2 regions of the Devosia lucknowensis genome follow, and region 2 is predicted to be linked to the other one. Evidence: riboswitches for the same ligand, from Rfam matches in the RefSeq annotation. Region 2 holds a riboswitch; the other holds the start of a gene.
What was found. A riboswitch is a leader RNA that binds a small molecule or an ion and turns the genes downstream of it on or off. The one in region 2 is predicted to bind cobalamin.
Positions count from the first base shown of each region.

Region 1 (7,312 bases), 1.6 Mb from region 2:
GTGGCGCAGGCCTTGGGCGAAACCGCACCGCTGCTGCTCATCGGCATGAATGCCTTCGTCGCCGCCGTGCCAGCCACCCCGGTCGATCAGGCAACCGCCCTGCCCGTCCAGATCTACCTCTGGCAGGCCAATGAAAACCGCAACTTCTTCGAGCCACGCACATCTGCTGCTATCATGGTGCTGCTGGCCTTCATGATTACGCTCAACGCCGTCGCCATCTTCCTGCGGTCGCGTCTTGAGAAGCGTGCTTAAGGAGACATCAAATGGACGTTCTTGCCGGCAAGGTTAAAGTGACCTCCAAGACTCTGGACCAGACCATGAACCCCGCCGAAATGATGGACCATCCGATCCGCCTCACCGCCCGTGACGTCACCGTTCACTACGGCGCCAAGCAGGCCCTGCACGGCATCTCGATCGACATCCCCGATCGCGCCGTCACCGCCTTCATCGGGCCCTCGGGCTGCGGCAAGTCGACGTTCCTGCGCTGCATCAATCGCATGAACGACACCATCGAAGGCGCCAAGGTCGGCGGCAAGATCGCGCTCGACGGCCAGGACATCTACGCCAACGACCTCGACGTGGTCGAACTGCGCGCCCGGGTCGGCATGGTCTTCCAGAAGCCCAATCCCTTCCCCAAGTCCATCTACGACAACGTCGCCTATGGCCCGCGCATCCACGGCCTCGCCCGCAACAAGGCCGATCTCGACGAGATCGTGATTTCCTCGCTGCGCAAGGCCGGTCTGTTCGAGGAAGTGAAGGATCGCCTCAGCGAACCCGGCACCGGCCTCTCGGGCGGCCAGCAGCAGCGTCTTTGCATTGCTCGCGCCATCGCCGTCGGCCCTGAAGTCATCCTCATGGACGAGCCCTGCTCGGCCCTCGATCCGATCGCCACCGCCATCATCGAGGAACTGATCGACGAGCTGCGCGAAAACTACACCATCGTCATCGTGACCCACTCCATGCAGCAGGCCGCCCGCGTCTCGCAGAAGACCGCGTTCTTCCACCTGGGCAACCTCATCGAGCAGGGCGACACCGAGGACATCTTCACCAATCCGGTGAACAAGCAGACCCAGGACTACATCATGGGCCGCATCGGCTGATCGCCGGGCGACGGAGGACCATTACCATGCCCAATACCGGCACCGACCACATCGTCACGTCGTACAACGAAGAACTCGCCGCCCTTGCCCAGGCCATCGCCGAAATGGGCGGTCAGGTCGAAGTCGCCATCGAGAACGGCACCCGTGCACTCCTCCGGCTCGATCGCGAGCTGGCCGACGTGACCATCATCGCCGACCAGCGCATCGACGACATGCAGCGCCAGATCGATGAGATGGCCGTCTCCATGATCGCCCGTCGCCAGCCCATGGCCAGCGATCTGCGCGCCATCATCACCGCCATCCACGTCGCCAACGATCTCGAACGCATTGGCGACATGGCCAAGCAGCTTGCCCGCCGCTCATTGAAGCTCGAGGGCATCAACCTGCAGCCGACCTTCTACAACGGCGTCAAGAACATGACAGCCCTGGTCTCGCGTCAGGTCAAGGACGCACTCGACGCCTATGCCAACCGCGAAGCGGCCGCTTCGGTCGAGGTCTGCAACCGCGATGACGAGGTCGATGCCATGCACACCTCGCTGTTCCGCGAACTCCTGACCTACATGCTCGAAGATCCGCGCAACATCACCACCTGCACGCATCTCCTGTTCTGCGCCAAGAACCTCGAGCGCATCGGTGACCACGCCACCAATATCGCCGAACGCGCCTATTATCTGGCCACCGGCAAGCAGCTGACGAGCGACGTCCAGCAGCTGCAGCGCCAGCAGATCAAGGCGTGATTGCCTTGCCTCTCCCCCTGGGGAGAGGTCGGCGCACCGCGCCGGGTGAGGAGGCCTTAGTCCGAACGCCGCTCCCCGTCTCCCCTCCTTCAGGGAGAGGTGAGGTGGGGATAAAGCCAAGAATTCAGAACTCTCGGGCGACCTCGGTCAGTCCGATCGACGGAGCACGCCATTATGCCCGCCACCATTCTCGTCGTTGAAGACGAAGGCGATATCGCCATCCTCCTGCGCTACAACCTCGAAGCCGAGGGTTTTCGCGTGGTCACGGCTGAAAGCGGCGACGAAGCCCAGCAGGCCATCGCCGAAAAACTGCCCGATCTGATCCTGCTCGATTGGATGCTGCCCGAAATCTCGGGCATCGAGCTCTGCCGCCGCTTGCGCGCCCGCGAGGAAACCGCCCGCGTCCCGATCATCATGCTCACCGCCCGCGGCGAGGAAGAGGAGCGCGTACGCGGCCTCTCCACCGGCGCCGACGACTACGTGGTGAAACCCTTCTCGGTGCCCGAACTGCTGGCGCGCATTCATGCGCTCCTGCGCCGCGCCAACCCCAACCTCGTCACCGCCGCCCTCAAGGTCGGCGATCTTGAGCTCGATCGCACCACCCACCGCGTCCGCCGCGCCAACAGGGACGTCCACCTTGGCCCCACCGAATATAGGCTGCTCGAATATCTCATGCGCCACCCGGGCCGTGTCTATTCGCGTGAACAACTGCTCGATGGCGTCTGGGGCAACGACGTCTATGTCGACGAGCGCACCGTCGACGTCCATATCGGCCGCCTTCGACGCGCCATTAACCGGGGCAAGGAGTCCGATCCGATCCGCACTGTGCGCGGCGCAGGCTACGCCTTCGACGAGCGCTTCGCCGCCGTCGCCTGAAAATAGCAGGGCCCGCCGAAGCGGGCCCTTTCTGTTATTTGCGCAGAAACGCGATCAGGTGCCGGTTGAATTCCTCGGCATGGCTCACATTGAAGCCGTGCGGCGCCCCAAGCACCACGACCATCTCGCTGCCCGGGATGGCGGCATGCGTGCGCGCGCCTGATCCTTCCACCGGCACGATCCCGTCGGCATCGCCATGGATCACCAGCGTCGGCACCGTGATCGCCTTGAGATCATCGCGGAAATCGGTCGTGCCGAACGATGCCATGCAGCCCAGCGCGGCGGTCTGGTCCGACTGGTGGCAAAGCGCGATCGCTTTTTGCCGCTCGTCCTCGCTCACCTTGAGCACGCCGTTGGCCGAAAAGAAGTCCTTGGTGAACTGGTCGAAGAAGGCGGTGCGGTCCGCCTTGATCCCCGCCTCCATCTCGTCGGCCTTTTCCTTGGTCAGCGGACCATCGGGGTTATCAGGCGTCTTCATCATGTAGGGCGGCACTGCCGCCGCGAAGACGACCGAATGCAGCTTGCTCTCGCCATGCTCGGCGACATAGCGGGCGACTTCGCCCCCGCCCATCGAAAAGCCCACCAGCGACACGTCGGTGAGGGCCTTGGCCTCGATGATGTCTGCCACGTCATTCGCCAGCGTCGAATAATCGAACCCGCTCTCGGGCTTGTCCGATTGACCGAACCCGCGCCGGTCATAGGTGATGACGCGAAAACCGGCCCCGGCCAGCGCCTGCACCTGATGCTCCCAAGCCTTGCCTGAAAGCGGCCAGCCATGGATCAGGATAACGGCGCGGCCGCTGCCGCCGGTGTCTTCAGTGTGCAGGCCGATCGATTGGGTCGCCATGGATGCTCTCCTTTTTGGCGTAAGAACGAAATCTCCCCACCAGAACGGCGCCACGACTCCACCGTTCCGGAATGACGGAAATGTTGCCTTCCGCTCGCGACTCGGATCCGGCCCATCGACACCCATTAGTTGTAAATTTTGGTTACAAGTCCCGCTGGAATGCCCAGCGTCGATTCTTCTTTAGCCACTGAATAAGAACGATAAATTCAAAAGTATGACTTGAGTTGCAAAAAGTTTTTGCATCTTCAATTGTTGACAACAAGTCCTGCCCTCTGCTTGCTTGTGGCGGCTGGCACCATTGAGCGCTTCTGCTCAGGTCCGGCGCGGGACCATAGAGACCACGTCCAGGCCCGCAGTTTTGAGGAGAAATCAAATGCTGAAGCGCACGCTTTTGGGCGCGGCTCTTGCCGCCCTTGCGACCTCTGTTTCCGTGGCGGAAACGGTCAACATCGACGCAACGCAGGTTCAGTTCAGCGGTGTCGAGCTCTATTCCGATATCCAGTATTCGACATCCGCCCTCGGCCTCATGCGCAATGAGCTGTATCTCGATCTGATCCGCCCAACCTCCGCCGAGCCCGCGCCTGTCATCGTTTTCATTACGGGAAGCGGCTGGCGCGCCGTCGAGCGCGAACGCCTGATCCCGCAGCTCGTCCGTTTTGCCGAGGCCGGCTTTGCCGTCGCGACCATCGACTACCGAGGCATCGGCGAAGCCAAGTTCCCCGAGCCGCAGAAGGATGTGAAGGCGGCCGTGCGCTACCTCCGCGCCAATGCGGACCTTTACAATCTCGATGCCGATAACATCGCTGTCTTCGGCCCATCCGCGGGCGGTCACCTCGCGCTGATGGCCGGCCTGACCGGCAATGATCCAGACTATGTGGATGAGCGTCTCTCCGATGTTTCCTCGGAAGTCCAGGCCATCGCCACCTTTTACCCGGCCGCCTACTTCGGCGAGACTGGCGAGCCTGGCTATGATCTTGCCAGCATGCATATGGGCCTTTCCGTGCACGACAAGGCCAATGCCGAAGCTGTCCGCGAAGCCTTCCCGGAAACGCATATCGGCGAGGACAGCCCGCCCGTTATCGTCATTCAGGGCACCGAAGATCAGGTTGTTCCGCTCAGTTCAAGCGAACGCCTCTATGCGGCCCTCGAGGCCGGCGGCGTCGATGCCACGCTGGTCGTGGTCGATGGCGTGGGCCACGATTTTGAACAGATGACCAGTGTTCCCGAGGTCACCGACGCTCTCGTTGATTTCTTCACCCGCACGCTCAAGGACTGATCTCCGCGTCGTCGTTTTCCGGCCCCTGCCCATCCGGCATGGGGCCGGAAGGCTTTTTGCGAACGGTCTACCCATCGGTCGGCCAGTCCCCATTGACTTCCCCCACGCCCCTCGCCCATAACCCACCCGTCGTTTGGTTTCCCCGCGGGCAACACCCAAGGGGGATTAAAAGGGAACACGGTGCGACGTACCCATCAGGGCGCAAGACCGTGGCTGCCCCCGCAACTGTGAGCGGTGAGTTCTTCCGTCAATGCCACTGGCCTCGGCCGGGAAGGTTCGGAAGCGCTGTGACCCGCAAGCCAGGAGACCTGCCGTCGACTGTACTGAGACCTGGCCGGGGTGAGCCAAGGGGAAGACGATGGCAGACGCGACTATTTTCATTGCGAGTCTGAAGCTGATCGGTTTGCCCGGCGGATACCCCATGTCTGTGGGTATGCGCCGTGACCTTGCCTGATCGCCTTTCCAGCCAACGCCCTGCCAAGCTCACGGTCTCGTCCCTCGCCTGGGGACCATCGGGTCATGCATCCATCGTCGAGGATCTGTCCTTTTCAGTCGCGCCAGGACAAATGCTGGCCGTCGTTGGTCCCAACGGCGCCGGCAAATCCAGCCTCCTGCGCTGCCTCTATCGCTATCATCGCCCCTCCTCCGGGCATGTGCGGCTCGACGAAACCGATATCTGGCAACTCTCTCCGCGCGATTGTGCGCGCCGCGTCGCCACCGTCCTGCAGGAAGGTGCCTCCGATTTTGCCCTTTCGGTCGCCGAAATCGTCGAGCTTGGCCTTATCCCGCATCAGCCCGGCGGCGGTGGCCACGATTATGAACCGGTCGAGCAGGCGCTCGACCTCATGGAACTGGCCCATCTCGCCGGTCGCGACTTCGCAACTCTTTCTGGCGGCGAAAAACAGCGCGTCATGATCGCGCGGGCTCTTGTCCAGCGGCCAGATCTGCTGATCCTCGACGAGCCTACCAATCATCTCGACATTCGCCACCAGCTCGAAGTCCTGGCTCTCCTTTCCCGCCTGCCAGCCACCGTGGTGGTCTCGCTGCACGATCTGGCGCTGGCCAGCGCCCATGCCGATGCGGTCCTCGTGCTCGAGCGTGGCCGGCAGGTCGCCCTGGGCGCCCCGCTCGATGTCCTCACGCCCGATGCCATCCGCGCCACCTTTTCCGTGGGCACCGTTGTGGATCGTCACCCCACCACCGGGCAGCCGCGCTTTTCCTTCCACCTCGATTGATCGTTCAACAGGAGCCAAACATGCGTCGCCTATCCGCTCTCGCCGCGCTATCGATTTTCGCCAGTCCGGCTTTCGCCTCCACCTTTCCTGTCACCGTCCAGAGCTGTGATCGCGAGGTCACTTTCGATGCGGCGCCACAGCGCGCCATTTCCAACGACGTCAATTTGACCGAGATGATGCTGGCGCTCGATCTCACCGGTCACATGGCCGGCTATACCGGCGTTTCCGACTGGAAGACCCTCGATGAGCGGCTGCGCGAAGGCGTCGCCGAATTGCCCGAACTGTCGCCCAACTACCCGACCAAGGAAGTGCTCCTGGGAGCGGATGCGGATTTCTACTTTGCCGGCTGGAATTACGGCATGCGCGTCGGCGGCGAAGTCACGCCGCAATCCCTCGCCGAGTTCGACATCGCCGTCTACGAGCTCACCGAGAGCTGCATCCACATCATGCAGAAGTCCAAGGCCTCCATCGACGATCTCTATGCCGACCTTCTCAACCTGGGCCGCATCTTCGGCGTCGAGGAACGCGCCATCGCGCTCGTCGACGGTTACAAGGCCGAGCTCGAGAGCTTTGACGAGGGCCTGCCGGCGCTCGAAAGCGCCCCGCGTGTCTTCGTCTACGACTCGGGTGAGGACAAACCTTTTACTGCTGGCAATTTCGCCATGCCCACCGCGCTGATCGAAGCGGCCGGCGGCACCAACATCATGGACGACTTGGATTCGTCCTGGGTGGAGATCGGTTGGGAGCCGGTGATCGAGCGCAATCCCGATGTCGTTGTCATCGTCAATTACGGTGAGGTCACCGCTGAACAAAAAATTGCCTTCATGAAGTCCAACCCGGCCTTCAAGGACATCCCTGCCGTTGCCAACGACAACTTTGTCGTCCTCGAATATGTCGAGGCCACCCCCGGTCCCCGCAATATCGAAGCCATCAAGCGCCTCGCCGCAGCGTTTCGGGAATAGACACCACAATCACCCTGGTCTGCCAGGGTGAGCCATCCGTTACTATACCGCGCCATCTCCACCCGCTCGATACACCCCTCCTCCTCCTTCAGGGGGAGGTCGGGTGGGGGTTCTCCCTAAACGGAACGACATGTCCCACCACCACCTCGTCCACGGTCCGCGCCATTGGCTCCTCCACCACGTCCCGCTGCTCGTGGCCGCCCTGGCTCTCATCCTTGTCGCCACCATGGCCCTGGGCGTCAGTGTCGGCGCCGTCGGCATCGAGCCGCACGTCGTCTG
Region 1 covers NZ_FXWK01000001.1:1,827,308-1,834,619, forward strand. Annotated here, with positions in the region: gene pstA (phosphate ABC transporter permease PstA) at 1-252, shown strand, start outside; gene pstB (phosphate ABC transporter ATP-binding protein PstB) at 318-1,100, shown strand; gene phoU (phosphate signaling complex protein PhoU) at 1,127-1,837, shown strand; gene phoB (phosphate regulon transcriptional regulator PhoB) at 2,012-2,713, shown strand; gene CCK88_RS08955 (alpha/beta fold hydrolase) at 2,748-3,560, opposite strand; gene CCK88_RS08960 (alpha/beta hydrolase) at 3,934-4,836, shown strand; cobalamin riboswitch at 4,953-5,166, shown strand; gene CCK88_RS08965 (ABC transporter ATP-binding protein) at 5,277-6,071, shown strand; gene CCK88_RS08970 (ABC transporter substrate-binding protein) at 6,092-7,033, shown strand; gene CCK88_RS08975 (FecCD family ABC transporter permease) at 7,164-7,312, shown strand, end outside.
Region 1: linked by a shared signal. The riboswitch ahead of CCK88_RS08965 (ABC transporter ATP-binding protein) and the one ahead of CCK88_RS01040 (CbtB domain-containing protein) in region 2 are both predicted to bind cobalamin.

Region 2 (7,312 bases):
TAACCCCCATCCAGCCTCCCCCTGAAGGCGGGGGAGAGGTCCATCGAGTTTGTGTGGATATTGTAGCACCCACCGGCAGGCTCCTCCCCCGCCTTCCGGGGGTGGCCGGGTGGGGGTGCTGCAAAAAGCTCAATGCGCATGCTTGTGCCCCTCGTGCCCGTGATGGTGCTCGTGCCCGTGTTCCGCGCCGACCACGCAGCCATCGTCGTGGTGTTCGTGGTCATGGTGATGTTCATAGAGCGCCAGCGCCGAACCGGCACGGTCACCGAAAAGGCGCAGATATTCAGGGCTGGTCTTGACCGCATTGGGCGTGCCGCGGCAGCAGACATGGCCGTTGAGGCATATCACCGTATCGGTCTCGGCCATCACCACATGCAGGTCGTGCGAAATCATCAGGATCCCCGCCTGCGTCGTGTCGCGGATCTGTCTGATGAGCTGGTAGAGTGCCACCTCACCCGAAAAATCCACGCCTTGCACGGGCTCGTCGAGGACCAGGAGATCCGGCTTCCGGATCATCGCCCGCGCAAAAAGCACGCGCTGGAATTCGCCACCCGACAGTTCCTGGACGGCCGCCTTGAGCAGCCGCGCTGCCCCCACCGCTTCGAGCGCAGCAATGATCTCGGCAGGCGCAAACCGGCCTGTCAGAGTCATCAGCCGCTCGACAGTCAAAGGCAGCGTCCAGTCGATGCTCAGTTTCTGCGGCACATAGCCGACCGTCAGGCCGGCCTTGCGCGTTACCGTCCCGATGCTCGGCTTCAGCACGCCCGTCACCATCTTGGCGGTGGTCGACTTGCCCGACCCATTGGGGCCGATCAGCGTCACGATTTCGCCGCGGGCAATGGTCAGGTCGACGCCTTCGACCAGCACGCGCCCGCCGCTGCGAACGCCCGCACCGGCCAGCGTGATCAGGTTTTCTCTCTGCACGATTGCGTTCATTCCGCCTCGGGGAAGCTCATTTGATGGGTGTTGGGATACCGTCCCCACGGTCGGGACATTTTTTCACAGGCCCGCTTGACGCTCTTCATTACGTTATAGCATAACACCGTCGCAAGCGTAATAACATAACATATCGCTTCCCAGCGTCCTGTTGCCAAGAGGCCAGCCCATGATCAAGTCCACCATCGCCCTTGCCGCCCTTGCGAGCATCTTGTCCACTGGTACTGCAATGTCTGCGCCCTCGGTCGTGGCATCGACCAAGCCCATTCATTCCCTTGTATCCGCGGTCATGGGCGAGGTCGCCGAGCCGGCCCTGATCGTCAAGGGCGCCGCTTCCCCGCATACCTATTCCCTCCGCCCATCGGATGCGGCCGCGCTCGAAAGCGCCGATATCGTGTTCTGGACCGGCCACGGCATGGAGCTGTTTCTTGGCGATGCCCTCGAAAGCCTCTCCACCAAGGCCAGGATCGTCGAGCTGGCCGATGCGCCCGGCATCGAGCTGCTGCCCCTGCGCGAGGGCGGCGCCTTTGAAGCCCACGCCCACGGCGACGGTCATGATCACGACCATGACCATGACCATGACCATGCCGGGGACGAGCACGATCATGAACATGGCGAAGGCGACATGCATTTCTGGCTCGATCCGGAAAATGCCAAATTGATGGTCGCCGAGATCGCCACGGTCCTCTCTGAAGCTGACCCCGAAAACGCCTCGATCTACGGCGCCAATGCCGCGGCCGAACGCGTACGCCTCGACGAGTTGACCGAGGAACTGCGTGGCACCCTCGCTCCCGTCGCCGGCAAGCCCTTCATCGTCTTCCACGACGCCTACCAGTATTTCGAGAACCGCTTCGGCCTCGATGTGGCCGGGACGGTGACCGTCTCGCCCGAAGCCATGCCCGGGGCAGCCCGCATCGACGAGCTGCGCGCCAAGGTTGCGGAACTGGGCGCCGCCTGCGTCTTTGCTGAACCCAATTTCGAGCCTGCCATCATCAACACCATCGTTGAAGGCACGACGGCCAAGGCAGGTGTGCTCGATCCCGAAGGCAGCGCCCTTGCCGAAGGCGTCGATCTTTACCCCGAACTGTTGCGCGGCCTGGCAGGCGGTCTTGTGGATTGCCTGTCCTGATCGTCTTTCGTCCCCGCCTGCGCTGATCACTGCTCATTGATGCGATCCATCCCCTCGCCCGGACGGGCGAGGGCAGGGCACCTTCGTGTCCGAAGCATCGCCGCGGCGGCTGACGCGGTCCCACCACGACATGCCCCAACCCCCTTACGCTTGCCGTCAAATCCGCCCCGCATGCCCCAACCTGTAATGTTCTAACATAAAGGAAATTGTCATGAATGCACGCCTCTCGATCGCGCTCCTCGCCGCCACGGCGCTGAGCGGTCCTGCCCTCGCCGAGGAAGCGACGGCCTGGCGCATCTTAGTCGGCGATCATACCGAGCCGAAGGTGACCGCCCTCGATCTTGCCACTGGCGATGAACTCGCCAGCTTCCCGCTCGCGAGCCCTGCCAGCCTCTACGCCACTGGTGGCACCGTCTTTGCCGTGCAGGGCGCGGGCAACCAGGTGTCGGCCATCCGCTCCGGCATCACCATCGAGGATCATGGCGATCATGGCGATATCGACATCGCCGATCCCTCGCTCGTCGAGGGCGTTCTGACCGGCGAGAAGCCCGCCCATTTCGTCGAGCATGACGGACAGGTTGCCCTTTTCTTCGATGGCTCGGGCCTCGTGGACCTGTTCAGCCCGGCTGGCTGGGTCGAAAATGGCGCGCCCGAAGTCACCCGGCTCGACAGCGGCACGCCGCATCATGGCGTGGCCATCCCTTGGGGCGACTACACCCTGGTCTCGGTTGCCGATTCGGAAGACGAAAAGAAGCCGCGCCTCGGGCTCGACGTGATCGATCCGCATGGCGACAAGGTCGGTGACACACATCCCTGTCCGGACCTGCATGGTGAGGCGACATCGGGCAACCTTCTCGCCGTCGGATGCGGCGATGGCCTGCTGATCGTATCCGGCTCGGGCGAGCCTTCCGTCGAAAAGATCGACTATGCCGGCCTGCCCGAAGGCAAGGTCACGACGCTGGTCGGCGGACAGGGAATGCAATACTTCCTGGGCAACTACGGTGCGGACAAGGTGGTCATCGTCGATCCCGCCGAAGAAACGCCCTATCGCCTCGTGGACCTGCCGACGCGCCGTGTGCACTTTGTCACCGATCCGATCCGGCCCAAATTCGCCTACGTCTTCACCGAGGACGGAAATCTGCGCCGCCTCGACGTCGTCAGCGGCCAGTTCACCGCGGCAGTGACCGTCACCGAACCCTATTCCATGGATGGCGATTGGAGCCTGCCGCGTCCCCGCGTCGCTGTCGCCGGCGATGTCATCGCCGTCACCGACCCCAGCGAGGGCAAGGTACACCTTGTGGACGCCGGGACCTTCGAGATCACCGGCGACATTCCGGTGTCCGGATTGCCCTACACGATTGTCGCCATAGGTGGCGCGGGCACCATCCACTGAACGACGAAATCATCCATCCTTCGTCACCACCGGGCTTGTCCCGGTGGTGCTTTTTTCGGCATGGATGGCCGGGGCCGCCATGACGACAGGACATGGCCCTACTTCAGCGGGCCCTTGAAGATGAAAAACGCGCCGAGGCCGATGAACCCGAAACCGATTGCGTGGTTCCACGTCAGCTTCTCGCCCAGGTAGAGCACGGCGAACAGCGCGAACACGCTGAGCGAGATGACTTCCTGGATGGTCTTGAGCTCTGACGCCGAATAGACCTCGCTGCCCAGCCGGTTGGCGGGAATGGCCAGCCAGTATTCGAAGAAGGCGATGCCCCAGCTGATCAGCACCACGGCCCACAGCGCCACGCTGTGAAATTTGAGGTGCCAGTACCAGGCGAAGGTCATGAATAGGTTGGAAGCGATCAGCAGCCCGATGGGGGCAAGGGTAGGGACGTTGAAGCCCATGCAAACACCACGTGAAAGAACCGGCTGTGCCGGCCGGCTCTTTTAGCACCGCCGTGGGCCGGCGAAAGCAGGATTTTTGCGCTACCGGGCCTTTGTCGGCCGCTCGAGGCCGAAGATTTCGTCGCTGACGTCGTCGAGCTTTTTGCGCACCAGCGCCTGTGCATCGTAGAGCCCGCGATTGTAGAAATAGGCGCCCATCTTCTCGGCAAAGAACTGCATCAGCATTTCCGCCGGAATGGCGCCGATCGACTGGTCCAGTTCCTCGCGGAAATAGTCCTGGATGTCGCCCACGATGGCCTTGGTCTCGTCGCGGCTGAATGTGATGGGTTTCATGGCGTGGCCTCGTGCGCAGAATGGGTCTTCAGGTCCCATTCATATCGCGAGTCGCCTCTTGTGCATGTGTCATGCCCTGCGCCAATCTGGCGCTGGCCCGAGGAGGTCCCGATCCATGTCCGCCCGTCTGCTCCGCGTCCTGCTTGCCTCGCCCCTGCTGTTCACGCCCGTAGCGCTGGCCAAGGAAAAGCCGCCGCGCGAGGCCATAGCCTGCGAAGGGGCCTTCGCCATCGACAGTTCCGAGGCCCGCCTCATCGAAATCTACGGCGCCGACAATGTCTGGACCGGCACCGTGCCCGGTCCGGAAGGCATGGACATGCAGGCCACGCGAGTCTTCCCCGACGATCCCGACCGCATGCTCGAATTCACCTGGTGGAACGAGGACGAGCGCACCGACCTCGGCAGCGTCGAACTGCCGCCGACCATGTCCGGTCCCGGCGGGATCCATGACGGCATGAGCGTCGCCGAAGTCGCTGCAATCAATGGCGACGCCTTCACCCTCAATGGGTTCGGCTGGGACTACGGCGGCTTTGCCAGCTTCAGGACCGGTGTTCTCTCCGACATCGAGGGCGGTTGCTATCTCTCGCTCCGCTTCGGGCCCGACGACAGGCCGGTCAAGGTCAATACCGACGCGGTATGGGGCGATCGCGAGGTCCCCTCGACAGAACCGCTGCTCGAAACCGTGGGTGCGCATGTCCAGGTGGTCTCCATCGGCTATCCGCACCCCGATTTCCGCGATTGACCCCATCGGGCGTCGGGCGTAATCGTGGTCCCGCAATGGTTCCCCGGACGCTTGAGCGCGAGGGGATCAAAAGGGAACACGGTGCGGCGTACCCATAAGGGACCAAATCCGTGGCTGCCCCCGCAACTGTAAGCGGTGGGCGCTCTCATGCGTCACTGGTCGATCGCAAGGACCGGGAAGACGAGAGCGCTGCATTCACCGTGAGCCAGGAGACCTGCCCTTGCCCTGAGCAATCAGGATAGCCGGACCCGCATGGGTCCATATCTATTCCGCGCACGGAGGGTGCCACATGAATAATTCCGCCGTTTCGACCGGCCTGTCTTCTCTTTCCCTGTCCCAGCGCCTCGTTGCTGGCCTCCTGGCTCTCATGCTGGGTCTGACGCTGCTCGTGGGCACCGGTTTTGCCGGCGACTATCGCCTGCACAACGGCGCACACGACACCCGCCACGCCATGGGCTTCCCCTGCCACTGAGGCAGCGTTTCGCGCCGCCGTACGACGCGGCCGCGTGATCCGGATCGAAAGAGCAAACGATGTTTCGCAATCTGTTTTTTGCTGCGCTGGTCGCAGCGCTTTGTGCTGGCCTCGCCACATCCGCCTTTCAGGCCTGGCGTGTCACCCCGCTGATTTTCGCCGCCGAATCCTTTGAAGGCTCGGGTGGAGAGGCTCACGTACACGCTGAAGGCACCGCAGCGCATGAGCATGACGATGCCGCCGCCGTCTCGGCCCACGAGCACGGAGACGACGAATGGATGCCTCAGGACGGTCTCGAGCGCACCGCCTTCACCGTCTTTTCCAACATCCTGATGGCCGCCGGCTATGCGTTGATCATCGGGGCGGTCTCCGTGCTGTTCAACCTCCCGGTCACCTTTGCCAATGGCCTGCTCTGGGGTGTCGGAGGCTTTGCCGCCTTCACCCTGGCGCCGGCGCTCGGGCTGCCTCCGGGCATGCCCGGCATGCCGGTTGCCGATACGCTGGCGCGCCAGATCTGGTGGTTTAGCGCCGCCATCGGCACCGGCGCGGCCCTGGTGCTGGTCGCCAAGGTCCGCGCCCCCTGGGCACTGGCCGTCGCCGTGGCTCTGATCCTGCTGCCCCAGCTCATCGCAGCCCCGCAGGCGCCCGATGATCCCACCGGCGTCCCGCCGCGCATGACCGCCGAATTCGTCTCCGCCGTGCTCTACAACGGCGCCCTGTTCTGGGTGGTGCTCGGCCTCGCCTTCGGCTGGATGGCCGATTTCCTGGCCGCCCGTCCGGCCCCCCAACTCAACGGAGCCAAGGCATGACCGCCAAGATCCCCACCACCGTCATCACCGGCTTCCTCGGCGCCGGCAAGACCACCCTGGTCCGTCACATGCTGGCCCATGCGCCCAAGGGCAAGCGCATTGCACTGATCATCAACGAGTTCGGCGATCTTGGCGTCGACAAGGACATCCTCGCCGGCTGCGGCGACGAGACTTGTCGCGAGGAGGACATGGTCGAACTCTCCAACGGCTGCATCTGCTGCACCGTCGCCGACGAGTTCATTCCCACCATGCAGGCGCTCTTGGCGCGCGAGGAGAAATTCGATCACATCGTCATCGAAACCTCGGGCCTGGCGCTGCCGCAACCGCTGATCCGCGCCTTCAACTGGCCCGAGATCAAGGCGCAGGTCACTATCGACGGCGTCGTGACCGTCGCCGATGCGGCCGCGCTCTCAGAAGGTCGCTTTGCCAGCGACGAAGCCGCCGTCGACGCCCAGCGCCGCCAGGACGAGATGCTCGATCACGAAACCCCGCTCGGCGAGTTGTTCGAGGACCAGCTCTCGGCCGCCGACATGGTCATCATCAACAAGACCGACCTCGTCGATCCGGCGACACTTGAAAAGGTCGAACAGAACATCCGCGCCGAACTGCGCCCCGGTGTCGGCATCGTCCGTGCGGCCAATGGCCATGTCGATATCACGGCGCTGCTCGGCATGGGCATGTCGTCCGAGAGCGACATCGCCAATCGCCCCAGCCATCACGAGTTGGAGCATGGTGGCGAAACCCACGAACATGACGATTTCGACAGCTTCTCGCTGACCCTCTCCACCATTCAGGGCAAGGACCATCTGCTGGCGACCATCGAAGACACAATCAAGGCGCATGATGTCCTGCGCCTCAAGGGCTTCGCGGCCGTCCCCGGCGCAGCTGCGCGCCTCGCCATCCAGGCCGTCGGCCCCCGCGTTACCGCCTATTTCGACCGCCCCTGGAAGCCCGGGGAAGCCCGGGTGACCTCGCTTGTCGTCATCGGCGAGCAACCGCTGGACCGCGCCGCCATCACCCAGAGCCTTCAGGCGGCTGCATGA
Region 2 covers NZ_FXWK01000001.1:207,997-215,308, forward strand. Annotated here, with positions in the region: gene CCK88_RS01010 (ATP-binding cassette domain-containing protein) at 130-936, opposite strand; gene CCK88_RS01015 (zinc ABC transporter substrate-binding protein) at 1,106-2,065, shown strand; gene aztD (zinc metallochaperone AztD) at 2,277-3,458, shown strand; gene CCK88_RS01025 (DMT family protein) at 3,557-3,913, opposite strand; gene CCK88_RS01030 (DUF2164 domain-containing protein) at 3,995-4,246, opposite strand; gene CCK88_RS01035 (hypothetical protein) at 4,362-4,988, shown strand; cobalamin riboswitch at 5,008-5,224, shown strand; gene CCK88_RS01040 (CbtB domain-containing protein) at 5,278-5,460, shown strand; gene CCK88_RS01045 (CbtA family protein) at 5,520-6,269, shown strand; gene cobW (cobalamin biosynthesis protein CobW) at 6,266-7,312, shown strand; gene CCK88_RS01055 (hypothetical protein) at 7,309-7,312, shown strand, end outside.